Regions from separate parts of the Caldimonas taiwanensis NBRC 104434 genome, predicted to be linked through region 1. Evidence: riboswitches for the same ligand, from Rfam matches in the RefSeq annotation. Region 1 holds a riboswitch; the other holds the start of a gene.
What was found. Region 1 has a riboswitch for S-adenosylhomocysteine ahead of metH (methionine synthase). Riboswitches for the same ligand answer to the same signal wherever they lie in the genome.
Positions count from the first base shown of each region.

Region 2: linked by a shared signal. The riboswitch ahead of ahcY (adenosylhomocysteinase) and the one ahead of metH (methionine synthase) in region 1 are both predicted to bind S-adenosylhomocysteine.

Region 1 is NZ_BCWK01000001.1:273,952-283,700, reverse strand. It holds gene metH (methionine synthase) at 1-1,754, opposite strand, end outside; S-adenosyl-L-homocysteine riboswitch at 1,793-1,878, opposite strand; gene CTA01S_RS01460 (YiaD family glycine zipper/OmpA-like lipoprotein) at 2,016-2,687, shown strand; gene CTA01S_RS01455 (OmpA family protein) at 2,769-3,383, shown strand; gene CTA01S_RS01450 (homocysteine S-methyltransferase family protein) at 3,402-4,457, opposite strand; gene CTA01S_RS01445 (ATP-binding protein) at 4,534-6,840, opposite strand; gene CTA01S_RS01440 (BTH_I0359 family protein) at 6,938-7,222, opposite strand; gene CTA01S_RS01435 (DUF3108 domain-containing protein) at 7,390-8,124, opposite strand; gene CTA01S_RS01430 (fumarylacetoacetate hydrolase family protein) at 8,190-9,155, shown strand; gene CTA01S_RS01425 (pirin family protein) at 9,146-9,749, opposite strand, start outside.
Region 2 is NZ_BCWK01000002.1:183,964-193,712, forward strand. It holds gene CTA01S_RS02555 (lysophospholipid acyltransferase family protein) at 1-750, opposite strand, end outside; gene metK (methionine adenosyltransferase) at 955-2,136, shown strand; gene CTA01S_RS02565 (HD-GYP domain-containing protein) at 2,483-3,751, shown strand; gene CTA01S_RS02570 (HAD family hydrolase) at 3,752-4,540, opposite strand; gene CTA01S_RS02575 (peptide chain release factor 3) at 4,540-6,141, opposite strand; S-adenosyl-L-homocysteine riboswitch at 6,302-6,374, shown strand; gene ahcY (adenosylhomocysteinase) at 6,443-7,882, shown strand; gene CTA01S_RS02585 (TlyA family RNA methyltransferase) at 7,970-8,731, shown strand; gene metF (methylenetetrahydrofolate reductase [NAD(P)H]) at 8,762-9,607, shown strand; gene CTA01S_RS02595 (5-formyltetrahydrofolate cyclo-ligase) at 9,617-9,749, opposite strand, start outside.

The DNA of each region.
Region 1 (9,749 bases):
CCCGCATGCTGCTGACGCACGCGCTCATAGTCGGCCCGCAGTTCTTCGAGGTACTTCGCCGCGCGCTCGTCCGACAACAAGTCCGAGCACACGCTCACGCTGCGCGAGGCATCGGGCACGTAGACCACCGGCCCTTCGTAGTTCGGGGCAATTTTCACGGCCGTGTGCACGCGGCTGGTGGTGGCCCCACCGATGAGCAGTGGGATCTTTTTGACCCGGAAGTATTCGTCGCGCTGCATCTCCGAGGCCACGTACTGCATTTCTTCCAAGCTGGGCGTGATGAGCCCCGACAGCCCGATGATGTCCGCCCCTTCGACCTTGGCACGGGCGAGGATGTCCTGGCAGGGCACCATCACGCCCATGTTGACCACCTCGAAGTTGTTGCACTGCAGGACGACCGCGACGATGTTCTTGCCGATGTCGTGCACGTCGCCCTTGACGGTGGCGATGACGATTTTTCCTTTGGGTTTCACATCGCCGCCGGCGGCCTCGAGCTGGCGCTTTTCCTCCTCGATGTAGGGCACGAGATGGGCCACGGCCTGCTTCATCACGCGTGCGCTCTTGACCACCTGCGGCAAAAACATCTTGCCCGCACCGAACAAGTCGCCCACGATGTTCATGCCGGCCATCAACGGGCCCTCGATCACATGCAACGGGCGGCCGCCTTGGGCCTTGATCTTCTGCCAGGCTTCCTCGGTGTCTTGGACGATGAAGTCGGTGATGCCATGCACCAACGCATGGCTCAAGCGCTCCTCCACCGGCAGCGCGCGCCAAGCCAAGCGGGCGCTGTCGTCCTTGGCCGAGCCTTTGACCGCCTCGGCGATTTCGAGCAAGCGCTCGGTGGCGTCGGGGCGGCGGTTGAGCACCACGTCCTCGACGCGCTCGCGCAGTTGCGGGTCGAGCTCGTCATACACCCCGATCTGCCCGGCGTTGACGATGCCCATGTCCATGCCGGCGCGGATCGCGTGGTACAGAAACACCGTGTGGATGGCCTCGCGCACCGGCTCGTTGCCGCGGAAGGAGAAGCTCACGTTGGACACACCGCCGGAGACCTTGGCCCCCGGCAAATGCTGCTTGATCCAACGCGTGGCCTCGATGAAGTCCACCGCGTAGTTGTTGTGCTCCTCGATGCCGGTGGCAATCGCAAAGATATTGGGGTCGAAGATGATGTCCTCGGGCGGGAAGCCCACCTCGTCCACCAAGATCCGGTAGGCCCGCTCGCAAATCTCGATCTTGCGCTGGAAGGTATCGGCCTGGCCCTGCTCATCGAAGGCCATCACCACGGTGGCCGCGCCATAGCGCCGGATCAGCCGGGCCTGGCGCTTGAATTCGGCCTCGCCCTCCTTGAGCGAGATGGAATTGACGATGCCTTTGCCCTGGATGCATTTGAGGCCGGCCTCGATCACCTCCCACTTGGACGAGTCGATCATGATCGGCACGCGCGCGATCTCGGGCTCGGAGGCGATCAGGTTCAAAAAACGCACCATCGCGGCCTTGCTGTCGAGCATGGCCTCGTCCATGTTGACGTCGATGATTTGCGCGCCGTTTTCCACCTGCTGGCGTGCCACGGCCAAGGCGTCCTCGAACTGGCCGTTGAGGATCATGCGCGCAAACGCCTTGGAGCCGGTGACATTGGTGCGCTCGCCGATGTTGACGAACAGCGTGCCCTCACCGATCAACACGGGTTCCAGCCCCGACAGTCGCATCGGCGGCATCGCAGAGGAGGCAATGTGGGAGGCAGAGGCAGAAGTCATGGCCGGTCATGCAAGGGGCCACGGCTCCCCCGTGGCGGCGCGGGCGAGCGTCGTTGCGAGAGAAAAAACTCCAAGCCTGACACAAGACGCCCGAGGAGCCGGTGCTGCAACGCTCCTTGGAGGGAACGCATTTTACGCCAAGCCCCTCCAATCGGGGGGCGGCCCACGGACCCTGCGGCCGTTACATTTTTCAACGCCCTGACCTTGCCAGTCGGCCATGCTTGGGCTGGAATGTGGACTTTGGCAGTAAGAGGAACGATCATGAAGCGAAGCATCGTGGCAATGTGCGCCTTGGCCTTGCTGGCCTCAGGCTGCGCCAACATGAGTGAAACCCAGCAAAACACCGCCAAGGGTGCTGGCATCGGCGCGGCCGCCGGTGCGTTGATCGGTCTGGCCACCGCCGGGGGCAACAAAGGCAAGAGCGCGGCCACCGGCGCGGCGGCCGGCGCGGCCGTCGGTGCGCTGGGCGGCTACATCTGGTCCAAGCGCATGGAGGAGCAACGCGCCAAGATGGAGCAAGCCAGCGCGGGCACCGGCATCGGCGTGGAGCGCACCGCCGACAACCAGATCCGCGTGCAGATCCCCGCCGACGCCGGCTTCGACGTGGGCCGCGCGGCCATCCGTCCCCAATTGGCCCACGTGCTCGACAAGTTCGCCCAAAGCATGCGCGAACACCCGGCCACCGACATCCGCATCATCGGCCACACCGACAGCACGGGCTCCGATGCGGTGAACAACCCCTTGTCGTTCGAGCGTGCCGCAGCCACGCGCGACTACTTGGTCGCCCGCGGCGTGGCCGTCTCACGCATCACGATCGACGGCCGCGGCAGCCGCGAACCCGTGGCCAGCAACGACACGGCCGAAGGCCGCGCCAAGAACCGGCGCGTGGAGATCTTCGTGGCCGAGCGCGAGCAAACCGCTCAGGCCCGTTGATCGCCGCTGCGCCCTGCCCAGCCCCGGCATCCGGCCGGGGCTTTTCTTCGTCCCCACCGATCCAACTCAGGAGGAAAAGACATGAGCAAGCGCTTGCGAGGACTGTGGCCCCTCATGGCCGCCATCACCTGGTTCGCCGGCTGCGCCACCGAGCCCAGGCCGAGCGAAGCACCGCCGCCTGCGCCGGCGGCAGCGCCGGTGGCGCCACCGGCACCTGTGGCGCCCCCAGCCGTCTCGGTGATCGACGGCCACGCCTGGACGGCCTCGATGGAGGCGCTGGCGCAACGCCTGTTGAGCGCCGCCCAAGCCGGCAAGGTCGAGGTGCGACGCACCGACGACAACCGTCTGCTGGTGCGCGCCACGGGCGACAGTTCCTTCGTGTCCGGGCGTGCCGCGGTGACCGAGGGCTTCCGGCAGACCCTGGACCTGGTGGCCGCCGCCTTGCTCGAAGCGCCAGACGCGCAGGTGCTCATCCTCGGACACACTGATGCGCGCGGCTCGGACGCGCTGAACAACCGCCTCTCGAAAGAGCGCGCCGAAGCCACGCGCGATTACCTGGTGGGGCGCGGCGTGCCGGTCGAACGCATGCTCGCCGAAGGCCGCGGCAAGACCGAACCCGTGGCCGACAACGCCACGGCCCAAGGGCGGGCGCTCAACCGCCGGGTGGAGCTGCTCATCAGCGTGCCGGCGCCCTGAGCGCCGAGGCGGCCGCGCTCAAGCCGCCTGAGGCACCAGGCGGCTGAACAAGCCCTGGGCCCGGCAGCGCGGCCGGTAGTGCCCGACCCGCTGGGCGATCGCCGCGATGTGTTCGGGCGTGGTGCCGCAGCAGCCGCCGGCGATGTTGAGCAGCCCGGCGCGCGCGAAGTCTTCCATCAGCGCGCTGGTGACCTCGGGCGTCTCGTCGAAACCGGTGTCACTCATCGGATTGGGCAGCCCCGCATTGGGGTAGCAGGAGATGAAGGTGTCGTCCGCGGCCTTGGCCAGCTCTTCCAGGTACGGGCGCATCAGCGCCGCCCCCAACGCGCAGTTCAGACCCACGGCGATGGGGCGCGCATGGCGCACCGAGTGCCAAAAGGCCGTGACGGTCTGGCCCGAGAGAATGCGCCCCGACGCATCGGTGACGGTGCCCGAAATGATCACCGGCACACGCTCGCCGGTGGCCTCGAACAATTCGTCGATCGCAAAGATCGCCGCTTTGGCGTTGAGCGTGTCGAAGATGGTTTCCACCAGAAAGAGGTCGGCCCCGCCTTCGAGCAGGCCTTCGGCCTGCTCGTAATACGCCGCGCGCAAGGTGTCGAAATCGATGTTGCGCGCCCCAGGGTCATTGACGTCCGGACTGATGCTGGCCGTGCGCGGCGTAGGACCGAAGGCCCCGGCCACGAAACGGGGTTTGTCTGGCGTGGCGAATTTTTCGCAGGCCGCGCGCGCCAGTCGGGCGGCTTGCACGTTCATCTCGCGCGCCATCGCGGCCAGCCCATAGTCCTCCTGGGCCACCGAAGTGGCCCCGAAGGTGTTGGTCTCGATGATGTCGGCGCCGGCGGCCAGATAGGCTTCATGGATCTGGCTGATCACATCGGGCCGGGTGAACACCAGCAGTTCGTTGTTGCCCTTGAGGTCTTTGGGATGGTCGGCAAAGCGCGTGCCGCGGTAGTCGGCCTCGCTCAGCTTGTAACGCTGGATCATGGTGCCCATCGCGCCGTCGAGAATGACGATGCGCTGACGCATCAGCTCCGGCAGCGCGGCGGCGCGGGTGTAGGGTCGCTCGTCCATGCCTGCATTGTAGGCAGGCCGCCTCAGACCGCTTCGGGCATGGGGTCTGGGGCGGCCGCCCGCAAGGGCCGCCGCTTCAGCGCACGAAGCCGATGCCGCGGCGAACGCGCACCTCGGGCTTGCTGCGGTGCTCGGCCTCCAGCTGCGACAGGAATTCGTCGGGCGTGAAAGCCTCCCCGAGCAAGTCGGCCTGGCGGCACACGGCGGCAAAATCACCCGGGGTGAGCTGGTCCAGCCGGGCCAGGCGCTCGCGCTGCTCGCGCCCCAGAGGGGCCTGCGCATCGCCCAGGGCCTCGATGGCGAACAGGCGTTCACGCTGCGCGGGCCGCAGCGGCAAGAATCGGATCTTGAACGTGAAACGGCGCAGCGCCGCCTCATCCAGCTCGTCGAAGAGATTGGTGGTACAAATGAAGATGCCGGCAAAGTGCTCCATGCCCTGGAGCATTTCGTTGACTTCGCTGACCTCGTAATGGCGTTCGGCCCGGCGGCGACTGCGCAGAAAACTGTCGGCCTCATCCAACAGCAGCACCGCGCCTTCGGCCTGCGCCTCCTCGAACATGCGGGCCATGTGCTGCTCGGTCTCGCCCACGTACTTGCTCACCAAGTCCGACGCCTGACGCACCAGCAAGGGCCGCTGCAACTGCGCGGCGATATGCTCGGCCAGCGCCGTCTTGCCGCTGCCCGGCGGACCGTGGAAGCACAAGGTGCCCACCTGGCGGCCGCGCAAAGCCTCGACGATGCGCGCCACCGGAAAGCGCGATTCGGTGTTCAGCAGCTCCAAGTCGTAATGCGTCACGCTCACCCGCGGGCCACGCGCAGGCATGCCCGCGCCCAGCGCGCGGTCGGCATTGGCGAGCTGGCGCTCGATCAAGGCTTCCAGTCCGGCGGGCTCATCGCCCTCGCGCGCCAGGCGGGCAAAGCGCACCGCCGTGCGGATTTGCGCAGGCGTCAACCCCTGGCGAGCGACGAGCCGCTGGACCAAGCCTGGACCCACCGGCACCCCCTCCAAGGCTTTGCGCACCAGACCCTCGCGGGCCCCGGGCGGCGGCGAGCGCAATTCGAGGTGGTATTGAAAGCGCCGCCGGAAGGCCGGGTCGATCTGCTCGATACGGTTGGTCACCCACATCACCGGCACGGGGTTGCTCTCGAGCACCTGATTGACCCATGCCTTGCCACTGACCGATCCATTGGGCGGCCCCTCACCGGCCTCGAGCCGAGCCATCCACTGCGCGGCATCGGTGGACAGCGGCGGAAAGACATCTTCCACCTCATCGAACAACAGGGCCACTTGGGGGCTGCCTTTGAGGAAAACCTGGCTGATCTGCAACGAGCGGTAACGGTCACGGCCCGACAGCGAATGGCCATCCCGGTCGGCATATTCCACTTCGTAGAGTTCCAGCCCGGCAGACTTGGCCACCACCTTGGCCAATTCGGTCTTGCCCGTGCCGGGGGGGCCATAGACCAGGATGTTGATCCCAGGCTCCCGACGGGCCACGGCATTGCGCAGCAAAGCCACCATCACGCGCGCATCCTCGGCCACGTAATGAAAATCGGCCAGCGTCAGCTGCGTGGGCGTCGCCGGTCGGGTGAACACGGCCATCAGGTCGGCCGGATCGCGGTACTCCCGCATCAGCACCGGCGGCAGCTGCTCGGACACCTTCATCAGGTCGGCCAAGTCCGTGATGTTGTGCTCGGACAGCAGGTTCTCGACCATGCCGATGCGCTCCAGCCGCGAGCCGGCGCGCAAGGCCTCGGCCACCTCCCGTTCGTCGACCCCGGCCACCTCGGCCAGCAAGGCATAGGCCTCCTGGGCGCTGGCCACCTTGAATTCGACCAACAGGCTGCGCAGCTCGCGCTGATAGCGCGCCAGCGTGCCGTACAACAGCACGGCCCGCTCGGCCGGGTTGAGTTGCAGCAAGCCGCCCAGGGCGTCGATGTTGCGCTGGACCAAGGTCGATTCGCGCCGCAGCTCGCGCTCGAGCCAATCGCGCGTGGCGCCAAGCACGGCCATCAGGTCTTTGGGCGCATCTTTGATGTACTCGTCGAGATAGAAAAACAGCGTGCCCTCCTCGTAGGGGCCGCGCCAGGCGCCGTGCCGTTGCAAGAAGGTGGCGTCGTCCAGTCGTTCATGTCCGCGCCACAGCACATTGCCGACACAGCGACGGCCGAGATAAGCCCGCAGCCGCTGCAAGACCGGATCGGGCCAGACGAGATGGCGCCCGGTCAGCCCCAGCAGGGCGTTCCAGTCGCGCCGCACATTGAAACGCCCGGGATGACGCAGCGTGAGCGTCAGCACGAAGTGCGAACACATGCGGTCGAGCACGGGGGCCTCGTGCAGCCCCGGGGAAGGCCATTGGCGTGCCTGCGCCAGACGTCGAGCCATGCGCACCTCCTGGTCGCCAAGGACGGATGTGCGGCCACCATAGCGCAGGCCACGCGGCATGGGAAGCCCACCCCCCGCGGCGGGCTGGGGGGAGGAGTCAGTGCAGCACCAAGGGCTGGTGCGCCAGCGATGTGAAGCGTTCGATGTAGGCGTCGATCTCCTCGACGCTGGGCGACGTTTGGATCAGGGCCTCCACACCGGCCTTGAAGCTTTCGGCCATCGCCCCCTCGAGATAAATTTCTTTGCGCGCGAACTTGTCCACGATCTCGTAGCCCCCGCGCGTCAGCGCCCCGCCCGGCTGCCCCGCCTGGGCCGCCGACTCTTGCGTGGGCACCTCGAATGCCACGACGGCGTAATTGTCCGAGTTGTAGACCATTTGCATGGAGCACTCTCCTTCACGGGCCGGTCCCGGTGCGACCTGGGTGGCAGTGCCGCACGGTCCCTGCTGTGCTTGAGATCTGGGGGCGCCTCTGCAAGTTTCAAGCCTGCCGAACGCCCCCCAGATGCCGGGGGTATCGGCGCTGCGCGGGCCGGCTTGAGACGCGGGGCTCAGCCCCCCGTGAGCACCAGCTCGAAGGGCTCGTCCCGCCCTTCGACCAAACGGGCGCGCACCGGCAGGTGGTGACGCGCCGGGTCCAGCCACACCTCGGCATGGGTGCCGCCGGAGGCCGGGTTCAAACGCTCCAAATGCAAGGCCTGCAGGCTGCGGCCGTCGGCCAGCGCGACCGTCTGCTGCCCATGGGAGCGGAACACCCAGCGATCCAGGTCCGCGCGCGCGCCCACCACGACCAGGCCGAGCTCTCGACCGCTGTGCTGCCAGCCGGGATCGGCCTGCACCAGCGCCGGCAACTGGATCATCCAGCTCAGACGGTCTTGCATGCCCGGCTGCAGGGGCTGGGTGTCCTGGCGGCCGCTGAAAACGATCGGGCCACTCGGACGCTGGAAATCAGCCACCCGCAACGGGCGACGGAAGCGTTCGTCGGTGAAGCGCTCGGGCACCAAGCCCCCGTCTTCCAGCGTGCCGGTGCTGGTCTGCGTCAAGACCGTCCCCAGCAGCGCCACGCGGGCCTCCAACCGCAACCGGTAGCGCGGCGGCCGCGGGTCCCAGATGAGGCGCCCCTGCCCGGACAACAACCCGCGGCGCACCTGGTAGTCCAACGTGACCGGCGGCGGCCAGACGGCGCGCGCCGGCCTCCCCGGCTCGGGCAAACCCGCCCCGGCCACCGAGGGCCCCGCCCAAGCCAGGGCCAGCAGGAACCGGCGGCGCCCCGGCTCAAGCGCCATGACCGCCCCGGTCCGTGCAAGGACGCTGCCTACAATCGCTCATTTTGACCTCAACCTCCGAGGGCATGAAACTCGCTACGTACAAAGATGGTTCGCGCGACGGCATGCTCGTCGTGGTCTCGCGCGATTTGACGACGGCCCATTATGCGGTGGGCATCGCCACCCGCTTGCAGCAGGTCTTGGACGATTGGAATTTCCTGTCGCCGCAGCTGCAGGACTTGTACGTGACCCTCAACCAGGGGCGCGCCCGCCACGCCTTTGCGTTCGACCCGGCGCTGTGCATGGCCCCCCTGCCGCGCCCGGTGCAAGCCTACGACGCCTGGGCCTGCGCCCCGCACCTGGAACGCCGAGGCTGGCCGCCACCGGCCAAGTCCGAAGGCCCGCTGGCGCAGCCCTGGGCCGGCGACGTGCTGGGGCCGACCGATGCACCCTCCGCCGCCATGGTGCGTGAAGGGCTGGATCTCGGGGCCGCCGTTGCGGTGGCCACCGGCGATGTGCCGGCCGGATGCAGCCCGGCCGAGGCTTTGGAGGGCGTGCGGCTGTTGATGCTGGCCTGCCCCTGGACGCTGCCGGCCCGGCTGGAGGAGGACCGTTCGCAGGGCCTGGGGCTGCTGCAGGGCCGGCCGGCGACCTCCTATGGCCCAGTGGCGGTCACGCCCGATGAATTGGGCGACGCCTGGCGGCGCGGCCGGGTGCACCTGGACTTGACGGTGCAAGCCCAGGGCCGGCGGCTGGGCCGCGGCGACGCTGCTGCGGCGATGACCTGGCATGTGGGCCGCTGGCTGGCCCAGGCCGCCCGCCAGCGGGCCCTGCCGGCCGGCACCGTGGTGCACAGCGGACCGCTCAGCCCGGCCGAGCCCTCTGGCGGGGTGGCCTGCCTGGCCGAGCGACGCGCCCACGAAGCCCGGCAGCATGGCGAGCCGCGCAGCCCCTGGCTGCAATCGGGCGACCGCGTGCGCATCGAGCTGCACGCCGACGATGGCAGCCTGCCGATGGGCGCCATCGACTGCGAGCTGCCCGCTCAGGGGTAAGGGATGTGCTCGGTCTCGCCGGGCACCGGCGGGAAGGCCTGCGGGTCCTGGCGGGCCCAGGCCTGGACGGCCTGCTCGATGCGGTCCTGCCGCGACGCCACGAAATTCCAACGCAAGTGGCGCGGATGCTCAGGGGTGTTTTCCGGGCCGAGATCCAGCGGATCGCCACCGATCAACACGAAACGCACGGCCTCCAGCGCGCGCAGGCGCACGGGTCGCGGCGGCAGCACCAGCATGTCCCCGGGGTTGAGCGGCTCGCCATCGGCCGTGAGCGAGCCCGACACGACGTACAGCGCCCGCTCCTCGTGCTCCAGGGGCACTTCCATGTGGGCGGTCGATTCGATCTCACCGGCCACATACAACGTGCGGCTGCGCACCGGCACGGGCGAGGTCTGGCCGAACGCCTCGCCCGCGATCACGCGCAGGTGCACGCCGGTCGAGCGCACTGCGGGCACAGCGGCCGCCTCGACATGGACGAAATCCGGCTCGGCCTCCTCCTCGGCCAGCGGCAACGCCACCCAGGTCTGCAGGCCGTGCAAGCCATGTCCGGCCGCCCGCAGTGCCTGCGGCGTGCGCTCGGAATGCACGATGCCG
Region 2 (9,749 bases), on a different contig from region 1:
AGCGGCGGCCGATTCTGCCTCAAGCGGCAGGGGCTCGGCCATCGGCGAGAACCGCACCACATAGCCTGCCCCACCAGGCAGACGCTCGCCCCAGACGAGCAAGATACTCGCTGCGCTTTGGTGGGCCAGACGCGCGGCCAGGGTCATCGTGTACGCCGGCCGGCCGAAGAATGGCGCCCATACCCCCAGGCCTTCGGGCGGCACTTGGTCGGGCAACAGCCCTACCGCCTCGCCCGCCTTGAGCGCGCGTATCATCTGCCGCACGCCGGCCAGCGTCGCCGGCGCCGTCTTCAGCCCCGGGCGGTGTCGCGCCGTGTCCACCAACTTGCGCAGCACGGCTTTGCGCGGCGGCCGATACAACGCGGTCAGCGGCCCGCACTCGGCGCCGAAGTGCTCGGCATAGGCCTGCGCCGTCACCTCGAAACACCCCAGGTGCGGCGTAAGGAAGATCAACCCGCGCCCCTGGGCATGGGCTGCACGAATGTGCTGCTCCCCTTCGATGCGCACCCGTGCCCCCAAGGGCTGGTCCTGCGGACGCATCCACAGCCACGGCAGCTCGGCCACCATGCGCCCGGCAGCCGCCACGGCGGGACGGACTTGCGACCACGGCACACCCGCTTGCGCGGCGTTGGCGCGGAAACGGCGCCGATAGGTGGGAGACAGTGCGAAGGCCAGCCATCCCAAAGCCGCCCCGATGTGATGGAGCAGCCACAAGGGACATCGAGACAGCAGGCGAAAGAGGATCAGCATGTGTTTCTATAATGTGGGGGTCGCCGGGTTAAGGAACAACTTGCGGGGCGATGCGCAGGTGGCAAGCATAGCGAGCCGCCTGCCCGGTGGGCACCGGCCTTGGGTGCTTGCTCGACAACAAATACCGCTAAAGCGTTCGCCGCTCCTCCTTCGTGACCCGGGTCGGCAAACGCCTGGAGTGTCATCGAAACAGGAGGCCCTGCAGTGGCGAACGAATTTCTTTTTACGTCCGAATCCGTCTCCGAAGGCCACCCCGACAAGGTGGCCGACCAGATTTCCGACGCCATCCTCGACGCCATCCTCGAGCAAGACCCTCGCTCGCGCGTGGCCGCCGAAACCCTGTGCAACACCGGGCTGGTGGTGCTGGCCGGCGAGATCACGACCAATGCCCATGTCGATTACATCGAGGTGGCGCGCAATACCATCAAGCGCATCGGCTACGACAACACCGAATACGGCATCGACTACAAAGGCTGTGCGGTGCTGGTGGCCTATGACAAGCAGAGCAACGACATCGCTCAGGGCGTGGACCAGGCCAGCGACGACTACCTGAACTTGGGCGCCGGCGACCAGGGCCTGATGTTCGGCTACGCCTGTGACGAAACGCCCGAGTTGATGCCAGCGCCCATCTATTACGCGCACCGACTGGTCGAGCGCCAGGCGCAGCTGCGCAAGGATGGCCGGCTGCCGTTCCTGCGCCCCGACGCCAAGAGCCAGGTGACGATGCGCTATGTGGATGGGCGTCCGCACAGCATCGACACCGTGGTGCTGTCCACCCAGCACAGCCCGGACCAAAGCGAAACGCCCAAGAAGATGAAGCCCTCGTTCATCGAAGCGGTGATCGAGGAAATCATCAAGCCGGTGCTGCCCAAGGAATGGCTGAAAGACACCAAGTACCTGATCAACCCGACCGGCCGCTTCGTCATCGGCGGCCCGCAGGGTGACTGCGGCCTGACCGGCCGCAAGATCATCGTCGACACCTACGGCGGCGCCTGCCCGCACGGCGGCGGCGCCTTCTCGGGCAAAGACCCAACGAAGGTGGATCGCTCGGCCGCCTATGCCGCCCGCTATGTGGCCAAGAACATCGTGGCCGCGGGCCTGGCCCGTCAGTGTCAGATCCAGCTCAGCTACGCCATCGGCGTGGCCCGCCCGATCAATGTCACCGTCTACACCGAAGGCACGGGCGTGATTCCCGATGAAAAGATCGCCGCCTTGGTCAACGAGCACTTCGATCTGCGTCCCAAGGGCATCATCCAGATGCTGGACCTGCAGCGGCCGATCTACAGCAAGACGGCCGCCTACGGCCACTTCGGTCGTGAGGAACCCGAGTTCACCTGGGAACGCACGGACAAGGCCCAGGCGCTGCGTGCAGCGGCGGGACTGTAAAGCCCGCAGGCGCGCCAGCGCCTCCAGGGACTTGCGCCACAAGGCCCAGGCGCTGCGTGCGGCAGCCGGGCCGTAAGCCCCACGGACACCGCGTTCGGCGGCCCGGCCCAGCCGCCCCGTGGCAGGGCGGTGCCCGCGGGTCGGATGTCCACGCGGCTCACGGCCGCAGAGACTGCACGGCCGATGTGAGCCCCAACTCGCCGCTCCCACCCACCTCAGCCCGCACAGCACTCCGAATGGGCAGGCCCCCGGGGTCGCTCCGATCGGCGATGAAGCTTCGAGTGAGGCTTTTGCCACGCAATTTTTCGCATCCCCCATCGACCGACGGGCTAGCATCGGTCGCACCATGTTGAAGAAGATTCCCGTACACCAAGTGCGTGTGGGCATGTACCTCCATGCGCTGTGCGGCACGTCCTGGCTGGATCATCCGTTTTGGAAGACCTCGTTCGTCTTGAAATCGCCAGCCGATCTGGACAAGCTGTTGCAGTCCCCGGTCAAGGAAGTGGTGATCGACGTGGACAAGGGCCTGGACGTGGCGCCCGAGCCCGCAGCGCTGCGCCTGCCCGAGGTCGGCTCGGCCGATGACGAGCGTTTGCGTGCCGAGCTGCGCACGCCGCTGCCCGATCGCCCGGCATCGCCATCGGCGCCACGCCGCATGAGCCTGGAAGCCGAGGTGCTACACGCCCAGCGGGTCCTGACTCAAGCCAAGACACAAATCAAGCACCTCTTTCGGCAAGCCCGCTTGGGCCGCGTGGTCGATACCACGCCGCTGAAGGCCCTGGCCCACGAGGTCTCGGATTCTTTGGAGCGCAACCCTCATGCACTGATCAGTCTGGCCCGCCTCAAAACCAAAGACGACTACACCTATTTGCACTCCGTGGCCGTGGCCGCGTTGTGTGCCGCCGTGGCACGGCAACTCCAGCTCAGTGCCGAAGACGTCCGGGAAGCCGCCCTGGCCGGCTTGCTGCACGATCTGGGCAAAGCGGTCATCCCTCTGGAGATCCTGAACAAGCCGGGTCGGCTGACGCAAGAGGAGTTCCTCTGCGTTCAAGCCCATCCGCGAGCCGGCTTCGAGATGCTGCAGCGGGCCGGTGTGCGCAGCGAGATGGCGTTGGACGTGTGCCTGCACCACCATGAAAAAATCGATGGCAGCGGCTACCCCGACCGGCTCAGCGGCGATGCCATCAGCCTGCACGCGAAAATCGGGGCGGTGTGTGATGTGTATGACGCCATCACCTCGGATCGCCCGTACAAAGCCGGCTGGCATCCTGCCGAGTCTGTGCGCAAGATGGCGCTGTGGGCCAAGGAGGGGCATTTCGACGAGCGGGTGTTTCAAGCCTTCGTGAAATGCGTGGGCATTTATCCGACGGGCTCGCTGGTGCGCCTGCAGTCCGGACGGCTGGGCGTGGTGCTGGAACAAAACGAACACTCGCTGTTGCGGCCTCGGGTGAAGGTCTTTTTCTCGACCAAATCGAACACCTACATCGTGCCCGAGGTGCTGGATCTGGGCGCTGCGTACACCCATGACCGCATCGTCGGCCCCGAAAATCCTGCGGACTGGGGAATCTCCAACTTGGATGCGCTATGGACAGGCCTGCCCGGCTTGGCGCCTTGATCAGCGGGCCGCCAGCACGGCATGCGCGACCTCGGCAAAGCCGGCTCCTTGCGCAGACGCAGTGACATAGCGCGGCAGGTGCTGCATCTGCGGCACGAAACGCGCGATGTTGGCCACGCCCACGCTGTGCTCGAAACGCTCGAACATGGGCTGATCGTTGGTGGAGTCGCCCACATAAGCCCAACGGTCGAGCTCTTGCTCCAGATCGACGCCCAGCAGTTCCTGGGCGATCCAACACGCACCGCTCCACTTGTCATGCGTGCCAAACCATCCATTGATGTGGATGGAACTGACGGTGGCCACCATCCCCTGCCCGCGCATCAGCGCCACGACCTGGTCGATGCGCTCGGGCGGCAAGTGCGTGAATTCGCCATGATCGATGGCGATGTCGGTCAGACGTCCTGCGCTGTCGCGCGCCAGCCGAGCGCCCGGCACTTCGGCCAGGATGCGCTGGGCCACTTCGGCCAGGCGTCGGGCGTTGCGCTGCCGCGTGGCCTCGTCCTGCAGGTACAGGCGCCGGCCATCGGGCAGCACGGCCAGGGCGCCGTTCTCCGGCACGATGGCCGCCACCGGCCACTGCCGCGCCAAGGGCTCGGACCACCCCAGCGACCGCCCGGTGACGGGGATGACCACCACCCCGGCAGCGCGCAGCGCGTGCAGGGCCTGCAGCGCCTCGGGCATGATCACCCCCTCGCGGGTGAGGGTGTCGTCGATGTCGGTGAACAGGCCGCGCAGCCGCCGGCGCGCCAAGGCCGGCCAGGCCGACAAGGGCAACATCGGCGAAGCCATCAAGCCGCCTGCTGCAATGTCAGACCCGCGTGTTCGCGCAGCGGATGGAAGCGGATGCGTGGGTGCCGCTCTTGCGTCAAACGCAGGTCATAGGGCGAGGTCATCAGATAGGCCAAGGTGTCGGCCGCATCCAGCGCCAACTTGCTGCCGTTGAGGTCGATGAACTTCTTGAGCTCCTCGGCAGAGTCGGAGCTGACCCAGCGGGCGCCGACGAAGCGCGAGGGCATCAGGCGCACATCGACCCCATATTCGGTCTTCAAGCGGTGCTGCACCACCTCGAACTGGAGCTGACCCACGGCCCCCAGCAGCATCGGGCCGCCCTCGTGCGGACGGAAGACCTGGATGGCGCCTTCTTCGCCCAGCTGCATCAACCCGGCCTGCAGCTGCTTGCTCTTCATCGGGTTGGCCAATTCGACGGCCTGGAAGAGTTCGGGCGCAAAGAACGGCAGTCCGGTGTATTGCAAGGCCTCGCCTTCGGTGAGGGTGTCGCCCAGTTGCACGCCGCCATGCGTGGTGAAACCGATGATGTCGCCGGCATAAGCCTCCTCCACGGCTTCACGGCGTTGCGACAGAAAGGTCACGACGCTGGTGGGGCGCAACTCCTTGCCGGTGCGCTGCACCTTGAGCTTCATGCCCTGGGTGTAGCGGCCCGAATACACGCGCACGAAGGCAATGCGATCCCGATGCGCCGGGTCCATGTTGGCCTGCACTTTGAAGACCACGCCGGAAAACTGCTCCTCGTCGGGCCGCACCAGCCGCGTGGTGCTGCGCCGCGGCGCCGGCGGCGGGGCCAGATCGACCAGGGCATCGAGCACTTCCTGCACACCAAAGTTGTTGACGGCCGAGCCAAAAAACACCGGCGTCTGCTTGGCCGCCAGAAAGGCCTCCATGTCGAACGCCGGCGCGGCCTCGCTCAGCAGCTCGATGTTCTGCTCGGCCAGCTCGAAGTCGTGACCGAAGCGCGCGCGCAACGTCTGCGCCTGTTCCAGCGGCACGATCTCGTCGTCGGTGAGGCGATCTTGCCCCGGCTTGAACAGCCGCATGTTCTTTTGGCGCAGATTGACGATGCCGGCAAACGCCTTGCCCTGGCCCACCGGCCAGGTCATCGGCACGCAAGGCATGCCCAGTTCCTGCTCGATCTCGTCCAGCAGCGCGATGGGGTCGCGGCCCTCGCGGTCCATCTTGTTGACGAAGGTGAGGATGGGGGTGTCGCGTTGGCGGCACACCTCGATGAGGCGTCGGGTCTGCGCCTCCACGCCATTGGCCGCGTCGATCACCATCAGCGCCGAATCCACCGCGGTCAGCACGCGATAGGTGTCCTCCGAAAAATCCTTGTGGCCCGGTGTGTCCAGCAAGTTGATCACGTGGTCCCGGTACAGCATTTGCATGACCGAGCTGGCCACCGAGATGCCACGCTGCTTTTCGATCTCCATCCAGTCGGAGGTGGCATGGCGGCTGGCCTTGCGCGCCTTGACCGAGCCGGCGATGTGGATCGCGCCTGAAAAGAGCAACAGCTTTTCGGTCAGCGTGGTCTTGCCCGCATCGGGGTGGGAAATGATGGCAAACGTCCGGCGACGCCGGGTTTCGGAGGCAAAAGACACGGGAAACTCTCCACAGTCTTGGCCGATGAGCCAAGGAAAGGACGCCTGGCGACGCCCGAGCACGTCAAAGCCGCGTGCAAAGTGACAATGCTACCGGTTTTGGCCGTCGCGGTGCAGCCCAGCCCAACATGCCCCCGCCCGGGGCGGCTACAATCGAGGTCTGTCCGAGGAGCGTTGCAAGGCCTGCAGGCCCCAGGCTCGGACGGCTTCGATCGCAACGGCGCTCACCCGCATGTGTCTGGCCGGGTGGGCCTGTCCACCTTCCCCCGGCGCACGGCGGTTTTTCCATCAGGAGAAACTCATGAACGCTGTCCTCAAGCCCGCCCTGTCGAGCGACCAGTACGTCGTGGCCGACCTGTCGCTCGCCGACTGGGGGCGCAAGGAAATCCGCATCGCCGAAACCGAAATGCCCGGCCTGATGGCCATCCGCGAGGAATTCGCAGCCAGCCAGCCGCTCAAAGGCGCGCGCATCGCCGGCAGCTTGCACATGACCATTCAGACGGCCGTGCTGGTCGAAACGCTGCAGGCCCTGGGCGCCAGCGTGCGCTGGGCTTCGTGCAACATCTTCAGCACGCAAGACCATGCGGCCGCCGCGCTCGTCGCCCAAGGCACGCCCGTGTTCGCGTACAAGGGCGAGTCGCTCCGGGACTATTGGGACTACACCCACCGCATCTTCGAGTTCGGACCGGCCGGCTCGGAAGGCGAAGGCCCCAACATGATCCTGGACGACGGCGGTGATGCCACGCTGCTGATGCATTTGGGCCGACGTGCCGAAAAGGACCGCTCGGTCCTGGCCCATCCCAGCAGTGAAGAAGAGCGCGTCCTCTTTGCGGCCATCGAGGCCAAGCTGGCGCAGGACCCGACCTGGTATTCGCGCAAGAGCGCGGCCATCATCGGCGTCACCGAAGAGACCACCACCGGCGTCAACCGGCTCAAGCAAATGGCCGCACGTGGCGAACTGATGTTCCGCGCCATCAATGTCAACGACTCGGTCACCAAGAGCAAGTTCGACAACCTCTACGGCTGCCGTGAATCGCTGGTGGACGGCATCAAGCGCGCCACCGACGTGATGATCGCCGGTAAGATCGCCGTGGTGTGTGGCTATGGCGACGTGGGCAAGGGTTCGGCCCAGGCACTGCGGGCCTTGTCGGCCCAGGTCTGGGTGACCGAGATCGACCCCATCTGCGCGCTGCAGGCGGCCATGGAAGGCTACAAGGTCGTCACGATGGACGAGGCCTGCGACAAGGCCGATATCTTCGTGACGGCCACCGGCAACAAGCACGTCATCACCTACGAACACATGGCCCGCATGAAAGACCAGGCCATCGTGTGCAACATCGGCCACTTCGACAACGAGATCGATGTCGCTTCGTTGGAAGCCCGGTGCCGCTGGGAAGAGATCAAGCCGCAGGTCGATCACGTGATCTTCGAGGATGGCAAACGCATCATCCTGCTGGCCAAGGGGCGCTTGGTGAACTTGGGCTGCGCCACGGGGCATCCGAGCTATGTCATGTCCTCCAGCTTTGCGAACCAGACGCTGGCGCAAATCGAGCTCTACACCCAGCCCGAGCGCTACGAAGTGGGCAAGGTCTATGTGCTGCCCAAGCATCTGGACGAGAAGGTGGCGCGACTGCAGTTGTCCAAGCTCGGCGCCAAGCTCACCGTGCTGACCGACGAACAAGCCGCCTACATCGGCGTGCCCAAAGAAGGGCCCTACAAGCCCGACACCTACCGGTACTGATCGTCGGCCCCGCCACCGCAGCGGCCTGTGCTTCGGGCCACCGGGGCCGCCGCCGCTGCGGCCTGGGCGGCATGCCGGAGGCTTGCGATGCCCCGTCTCGATCAACTCCTCGTGCAGCAAGGTTTGGCGCCGTCGCGCTCGGCCGCCCAACGGCTGATCGAGCGCGGGGCGGTGCGCTGGAAGGGGCCGCAAGGCTGGCAGGCGCCGAAGAAGGCCGGAGAAATCCTGCCCGAAGGCTGCGCCTTGGAAGTGGTGGACGATGCCGAGCTGCGCTTCGTCTCGCGCGGCGGACTCAAACTGGAAGGCGCTTTGCGCGCAACCGGTCTGGACGTGCGGGGCTGGCGCTGCCTGGACGTGGGGCAGAGCACCGGCGGCTTCACCGACGTGCTGCTGCAAGCCGGCGCTGCCGCGGTGGTGGGGCTGGAGGTGGGCCAAGGCCAATTGCACGAGCGCTTGCGCGGCGATGCGCGCGTGACCGTCTACGAAGGCCTCAACGCGCGCTCGCCACAGGGCACGGCCTTTGCCACCGAGCAGGCCCAGGGCAGTTTCGATTTGATGGTGGGGGATCTGTCCTTCATCTCACTGACCTTGGTGTTGGCCCCGCTGGCGCCGTGGCTCAAGCCCGGGGCCCAGGTGCTGATGCTAGTCAAGCCGCAGTTCGAGCTGAGCCCCGGCCAGGTGGGCAAACGCGGGTTGGTGAAAGACGCCCACCTGTACCCGCGGGTCGAGCAGCGTCTGCGCGCGGCCTGTCGAGCGCTGGATTGGACGGTGCGCGCTTGGTTCGACAGCCCCATCACCGGCGGGGATGGCAACCGCGAGTTCTTCATCTGGGCCTGCACGCGCGGCTGATGTCTACCGAACACACACGAAGAGGAATCGATGAACGCCACTGAGAACCGGCTGCCGATCAGCCTGGAGTTCTTCCCGCCCAAAACCCCCGAAGGGGTGGACAAGCTCGCCGCGGTGCGCGCGCAGCTCTTTGCACTCCAGCCCGAGTACTGCTCCGTCACCTACGGCGCCGGCGGCTCCACGCAGGATGGCACCCTGCAAACGGTGCAGGCCATCCTGTCCGAAGGCGTGGACGCCGCACCGCATTTTTCCTGCATCGGCGCCACCCGTGAGAGCGTGCGCGCTCAGCTAGCGCAGTTTCGCCAACTGGGCATCCGCCGTGTGGTGGCGCTGCGAGGCGACCTGCCCAGTGGCTATGGCAGCTTCGGCGAGTTCCGCCATGCCAGCGATCTGGTGGCCTTCATCCGGGCCGAGACGGGGGACCACTTCCACATCGAGGTGGCCGCCTATCCCGAAATGCACCCGCAGGCCCGCTCTCCGGACGCCGACGTGCAAGCCTTCGCCGCCAAAGTGCGGGCCGGGGCGAACGCGGCGATCACGCAGTACTTCTTCAATGGCGATGCGTACTTCCGCTTCGTCGATGAAGCTCGCAAGCTCGGAGTGGACGTGCCCATCGTCCCGGGCATCATGCCCATCACCAACTCGTCACAGCTGATGCGCTTTTCCGATGCGTGTGGCGCCGAGATCCCGCGCTGGATCCGGCTGCGACTGATGGCCTATGGCGACGACAAGGCATCGATCCAGGCGTTCGGGCTGGACGTGGTCAGCCAGCTGTGCGAGCGCCTGCGTGCGGGCGGGGCGCCAGGGCTGCATTTCTATACGATGAACCAAGCCCACGCCACGCTGCAGATCTGCCAGCGGCTGGGTTTGGCCTGAGGGGCCGCATCAGCCGCGCTCCCACATCACCCCCTCCTCGGTGAGCAGGGTATCCAGATGGACATCGCCGGCCAGGGGTTTGAGCAGCGGCACGAAGCCGTGCGCATAACTCAGCCCCACCGACCACGGACGCGGCTGCAGG